Regions from separate parts of the Faecalimicrobium sp. JNUCC 81 genome, predicted to be linked through region 3. Evidence: riboswitches for the same ligand, from Rfam matches in the RefSeq annotation. Region 3 holds a riboswitch; each other region holds the start of a gene.
The links. Region 3 has a riboswitch for S-adenosylmethionine ahead of JNUCC81_RS14055 (Na+/H+ antiporter NhaC family protein). Riboswitches for the same ligand answer to the same signal wherever they lie in the genome.

Region 1 (2,281 bases), 1.2 Mb from region 3:
AAAGTAATATTACTTTAAGGGGCTTTATTTATAAATCTAATTTATATTATTGTCCTAGAGCTTCTTTTCTTAAAATTTGAGCTTTATCTGTTCTTTCCCATGGTAAATCTATATCAGTTCTACCAAAGTGTCCATAAGCTGCTGTACTTTTGAATATTGGTTGTCTTAAGTCTAAGTCTCTTATTATTGCACCTGGTCTTAAGTCAAAGTTCTTTTCAACTAATTTAACTAATATTTCTTCAGATACTTTTCCAGTTCCAAACGTATCTATAAATATAGAAAGTGGTCTTGCTACACCTATTGCATATGCAAGTTCTATTTCACACTTGTCAGCAAGCCCAGCTGCAACTATATTCTTAGCTACATATCTTGCAGCGTAAGCTGCAGATCTATCAACTTTTGTAGCATCTTTTCCTGAGAATGCTCCACCACCGTGTCTTGAGTATCCTCCGTAAGTATCTATTATTATTTTTCTTCCTGTAAGACCTGTATCTCCTTGAGGACCACCAACAACGAATCTTCCCGTTGGATTTATATATATCTTAGTTTCTTCGTCTAATAAATTAGCTGGTATAACTGCTTTTATTACATGATTTATTAAGTCTTCTCTTATTGTTTCACTAGTTACTTCTTCTCCATGTTGAGTAGATATAAGTACTGTATGAACTCTTACTGGAGTATTTCCTTCGTATTCTACTGTTACTTGAGTTTTTCCATCTGGTCTTAAGTAATCTAATGTAGAATTTTTTCTAACTTCTGTTAATCTTCTAGCTAATTTATGAGCTAAAGATATTGGAAGTGGCATTAATTCCTCTGTTTCGTTACAAGCAAAACCAAACATTATACCTTGGTCACCTGCACCTACTTTTTCTATTTCATCTTCTGCTGTTTGTCCATCTCTATTTTCTAATGCTTCATCAACACCCATAGCTATATCCCCTGATTGTTCATCTATAGAAGTTATAACTGCACAAGTGTCACAGTCAAATCCATATTTTGCTCTATCGTATCCTATTTCTCTTACTGTTTCTCTTACTATTTTAGGTATATCAGCATATGCTTTTGTTGTTATTTCTCCCGCTACTAATACAAGCCCCGTTGTTACTGTAGTCTCACAAGCAACTCTTGATAGTGGATCTTGCTTTAATAATTCATCTAATATTGCATCTGATATTTGGTCACATATTTTATCTGGATGCCCTTCTGTTACTGATTCTGATGTAAATAAATGTCTTGCCATTTTAATTCCTCCTTAATTTATAATTTCGGGGTTTGATTCATCCCCTATGCTAGTCCAATTATGAATACTCTTAGTTAATTTAACTTTATATATCTGAAATCTTACGCTATATATTAGAGGTAATAGTTTAATAATTAAAAAACCTCTTCTTATGCAAGAAGAGGTTAATTTTGTATATTCAATACATTAATTAACTAACCTCATCTCTCAAGACTATTTAGTCTTGTAGGATTTAGCACCTTTTCCCAAATGGGTGGTTGCTGGGCTTCACAGGGCCTATCCCTCCGCCGCTCTTGATAAGGTAATCAAGAAAGTTATTAAGTTCTTTATATTATATATCTCATTAATTTATATATTACTATCTTTATAAAATCCTGTCAATAATTTTAAATCAAATTTATCATTTGGAATATTCTTGCTTGTACTATATCAACTATATAGTATCCTATTTAATACCATTTTCATATTATATATTATGTAACCTAAGATAGGTATTTTTTAAATTAAAAATTCATATATTTTTTTGAAGGGGGGTGCCTATGTATTTAGCCAAAGTGAATTATAAAAAAGAGAACGTTGTAGAAGTATTAAGTTCAATACTTAAAGATTTAATCGATGAAAATACAGTTGTAGTTTGCATAGGAACAGACAGAGCTATCGGAGACGCTCTCGGACCATTAGTTGGTACAATGTTGCAAAATAGTGATTTTAAATACCCCGTTTACGGAACATTAGATAATCCTATCCACGCTTTAAATATATACGAATCTATTGATCACATAAAACAGATTCATCCAAATGGAAATTTTTTAGCTATAGATGCATGTTTAGGGTCAAAAAGTAGCATAGGTAATATACAAATAAGAGAAGGCCCAATTTTACCTGGAAAAGGTGTTGGAAAAAAATTACCTCAAATAGGAAACCATTCTATTGTAGGAATAGTTGATAAGATAGATGAAAATAATAGATTTTCATTTAATAATGTGCGCCTTAGCTTCATAATAGAATTAGCCGAAGTAATTTCGTTAGCTCTATTACTTT
Region 2 (2,281 bases), 410 kb from region 3:
ATGATGAAGAAGTTGGCGGAGAATACTGTCCAATACTTGTTGTATATAAACCGGCTAAGTATAATAGAGGTTCTTATGTCCTTGAAGATAAATCTTATGTGTATATAAAACGTCAACCATTAGATGCCTTAATAAAACAAGAAAGATTAGAAGAAAGAGGTATTGATGGTATGGGGGCAATTACTTACATAAAATTAAAAAGGGATCTTACTAACGAAAACTTACAAGATATAATGGCAGAGCTATATGTATATGGTCAAAAAAATGATATTAAATTTGAAAATGTCAAATTAGCTGATATATCATCAAATAAAATTTGGCTTACTGCAGATAAATTAAAAAAAGAGTACAAAGAATTAAGATATTACCATAAAAATTTAACTCAAAAAGTAAAGGATATATATGAATCTACAGGGACTTATTATACTCAGATAAGTGGAAAGTACATATTTGATAGTAGAGAACTTTTACATTGTTACAATACTTTTAAGCATAAAGATATAAACAGTTAGAATATATGTTTAAGTAAAGAAGTTACAATAAGAGAAAGTGCTTGTGGTATAAAGAAAATAAAAAAATATATATAAATAAAATTTTATAATTGACAATGTATGTTTTAAAATATACAATTAGTTTCATAAATAAAAATATTTTGAAAATTAAATAAAAAACCTTATCAAGAGAGACCGAGGGAATGGCCCTATGACGTCTCAGCAACCTACCTTAAATGGTGTGGTGCTAATTCCAACAGGATTTTAATCCTGAAAGATGAGGGGAAGTATATTAATATAAACGTTAAAAATCTTCTTCTCATTTTTGGGAAGAAGATTTTTTATTTGGTTAAAAAGGAGGGAATGTATTTGATTAAACTAAAAAATATAAAAAAAACATATGTATCAGGAAAAAATGTGGTTGAAGCATTAAAGGGTGTAAATTTAGAGATTAAGGAAGGAGAAATATGCGGAATAATTGGATTTAGTGGAGCTGGGAAAAGTACATTAGTTCGTTGTATAAATTTACTTGAAAGGCCAACATGTGGAGAAGTTTTTATAGGAGATAAAGATATTACACTTTTATCAAATAAAGAATTAAGAGAAAGTAGAAAAAACATAGGTATGATTTTTCAACATTTTAATCTTATGAAGTCAAAAACTGTGTTTCAAAACATAGAATATCCATTAAAAGGAAATGGATTGTGCAAGAATGAAATAAAATTAAGGGTTAGCGAACTCTTAGAATTAGTCGGATTAAGTGATAAGGCAACTAGTTATCCATCTCAGTTAAGTGGAGGTCAAAAGCAAAGAGTTGCAATTGCAAGGGCACTAGCAAATAATCCAAAAGTACTTTTATGCGATGAAGCAACTTCAGCCCTTGATCCTCAAACAACACATTCAATACTTAATTTATTAAAAGATATTAATGAAAAGCTTAATTTAACAGTAGTTATAATCACACATGAGATGAATGTAGTAAAAGAAATATGTGATAAAATTGCGGTTATGGAAAATGGGAATATAGTTGAAAACGGAGATATACTTGAAATATTTTCAAATCCAAAAGCTAATGTTACAAAAGACTTTATTTCAACTTTATTTCAAAATAATAAAATATATGATTTATTAAAAAAAGACTTATTTATTCAAGATATAAGTGAAGATGAAGTTTTAGCTAAAATTTCTTTTGTTGGTCAAAATACAGGTCAGGCATTTATATCAAAAATATCAAGAAAGTTTAAAATCGACGCAAGTATATTATTTGGAAATATAGAAATGGTAAAAAATGTTCCAATAGGAAATTTAATTGTAAAGTTAAGTGGTCAAATTGAAAATATACTAAATGCAGATAAGTATCTTAAAGAACATAATATTAGTTTGGAGGTAATTGACTATGATAGAAACATTAAAAACACTAATACCCAATGTAGTTAATCTTTATCCTGAAATGATAAAAGCATTATTTGAGACATTATATATGGTTTTTGTATCGGGAATAGTTTCAACATTAATAGGGTTCCCTATAGGAGTAACGCTTGTAGCAACAAGAAAAGGTGGAATATTAGAAAATAAAATTATAAATAATATTTTAGGTAAAATAATAAATACTCTACGCTCCATACCATTTATTATTTTATTAGCAGCAATAATGCCAATTACTAGACTTGTTGTAGGAACCACTATAGGTACATTAGGAGCATTAGTACCACTTATATTTAGCTCAACACCATTTGTTGCAAGACAAATTGAATCGGTAATTTTAGACATAGATAGTGGCGTAATTGAAG
Region 3 (2,281 bases):
CATTGTAAAGCTACTAACTGTAAATATAATGAAAGTGAGCTATGTAAGGCGGACCAAGTTCATATAAACAATGATAGTAATGCAAGTTGTGAAACTTTCATATCTAGATAATAAAAAATAGTACTGAATAAATTTATTCAGTACTATTTTTTATTTATGCTATTTTACCTTCTTTTCTTTTTTCCTTAATATCCGATAATTTAGGGAATCCAAAAGCTATAGCTAATATTCCAAATAACCCCATCAGAATTGGATAATGTAAGTATCTTAAAATCTCAACTGGAGATATTGCTGCTAATCCTGCAGCTGTTAATATTTGAGCTCCATATGGAATCATTCCTTGACAACAAGAAGAGAAAATATCTAATATACTTGCTGATCTTCTTGGATCTATATCAAATTCTTGTGCTATATCTTTAGCTAATGGCCCTGCCATAACTATTGCTATAGTATTATTTGCTGTACATAAGTCAACTAAAGCTACAAGTGCTGCGATTCCAAATTCAGCGCCTTTTTTATTTTTTATTCTACTTGTTATAAAATGTAGTACAAAATCTATTCCACCATTAAACTTTATAAGTTCAACAATTCCGCCTATTACTATAGACATCATACATAATTCATACATTCCTGACATACCCTGTGATGCAGAATCTATAAATCCAAATACATCAAATGATCCTGTTGATATTCCTATTATTGCTGATACAAATATTCCCATTGGAAGTAATTTAAATACATTCATTCCAAGTAATGCTCCAGCTAATACTATAATGTATGGAACTACTTTTATTATTTGATAACTATAGTTTTCCGATAATACTACGTTATATCCTGATGTATTTATTCCAAGTATTATAGTTGTTATTATAGCTGCTGGTAAAACTATTAAGAAATTAACCTTAAATTTATCTTTAAGCTCGCACCCTTGAGTTCTAACTGCAGTTATAGTTGTGTCAGATATCATAGATAAATTGTCTCCAAACATAGCTCCACCTATTACTGCTCCTATCACTAAAGCCATTGGTATTCCAGTTTTTTCTGATATACCTATTCCTACTGGTGCTATTGCTGCTATTGTTCCCATTGATGTTCCCATTGAAACAGATATAAAACAACCTATAACAAATAATCCTACTACTACAAGATTTGGTGGTAATATTGATAAGCTTAGGTTTACAGTAGCATCAACTCCACCCATGGCCTTTGAAACACTTCCAAATGTACCTGCCAATAAGAAAATCATACACATCAATATAATATCAGGCTTTCCTGCTCCCTTGCAAAACACATCTATTTTTGTAGAAAATAATTCTTTTTTATTTAACATTAATGCAACGCCAGCCGATATAATAAATGCAACTAATACTGGCATTTTATAGAAATCACCTGTTATAATTCCCGTTCCTAAAAATAATAATAAAAATACTCCTAATGGTAATAATGCCAATGCATTACCCTTTTTTATTTCTTTTTCCATACATGTCGCCTCCTCTTATGTTCTAATTAATATATAAAAAAGCCTGAGAATAAACTCAGGCTATAATAAGCAATTATTTACTCATCTTTCAGCTATTAGCTGCAGGATTTAGCACCAATGTATATTAAATATACTGGTTGCCGGGTTTCAAAGGGCCAGCCCCTCCACCTCTCTTGATAAGGAGTATTTAATTTTTCTCTTGCTATTTTTTTATAATACTATAATTGTCTAAATATTTCAAGTATTTTTGATTTTTTTAATAATTATTTTTTTAATAATTTTATCAACATTAGTTTTATGCTTTAGCTAGTTCATTTTCTTCATATACTCTAGCATTTTCTTCTCCTAATAATACCCTTAAAATTCCTAAAGATAAAGACTCAAGTTCATTTTCACCTGGAATAATGTCTACTGGTGCTATAAAATCTACTCTTTGTTTAATCATAGAAGTTATCATATTTGAATAAGCAATTCCACCTGTAATAACTATTGCATCAACTTTTCCCTCTACAACCGTTGCTAATTCACCTATACTTTTAGAAACTTGATATGCCATTGCTTTGTGAACAAGTTTTGCCTTTTCATTACCTTTATTTATCATTTTTTCTACGTCTCTAACATCAACCGTTCCTAAATACGATACTATACCACCATTTCCTCTTATCATTTTTAGCATTTCTCTATGTGAGTATTCTCCTGAAAAACATCTATCTATGATTTTTTTACAAGGCACTCTTCCAGCTCTTTCTGGTGAAAATGATCCTTCATCATCTGATACAATATCTACCATCTTACCTTTTT

Region 1: it holds a riboswitch for S-adenosylmethionine, as region 3 does, so the genes downstream of both, metK (methionine adenosyltransferase) here and JNUCC81_RS14055 (Na+/H+ antiporter NhaC family protein) in region 3, are expected to answer to the same signal.
Region 2: it holds a riboswitch for S-adenosylmethionine, as region 3 does, so the genes downstream of both, JNUCC81_RS11960 (methionine ABC transporter ATP-binding protein) here and JNUCC81_RS14055 (Na+/H+ antiporter NhaC family protein) in region 3, are expected to answer to the same signal.

Annotation. Positions count from the first base shown of each region.
Region 1 covers NZ_CM132203.1:163,045-165,325, reverse strand. Annotated here, with positions in the region: gene metK (methionine adenosyltransferase) at 47-1,240, opposite strand; SAM riboswitch class I at 1,438-1,543, opposite strand; gene yyaC (spore protease YyaC) at 1,780-2,281, shown strand, end outside.
Region 2 covers NZ_CM132203.1:2,389,237-2,391,517, reverse strand. Annotated here, with positions in the region: gene JNUCC81_RS11965 (hypothetical protein) at 1-512, shown strand, start outside; SAM riboswitch class I at 671-775, shown strand; gene JNUCC81_RS11960 (methionine ABC transporter ATP-binding protein) at 855-1,928, shown strand; gene JNUCC81_RS11955 (methionine ABC transporter permease) at 1,888-2,281, shown strand, end outside.
Region 3 covers NZ_CM132203.1:2,802,350-2,804,630, forward strand. Annotated here, with positions in the region: gene JNUCC81_RS14050 (DUF1540 domain-containing protein) at 1-111, shown strand, start outside; gene JNUCC81_RS14055 (Na+/H+ antiporter NhaC family protein) at 155-1,480, opposite strand; SAM riboswitch class I at 1,559-1,663, opposite strand; gene buk (butyrate kinase) at 1,776-2,281, opposite strand, start outside.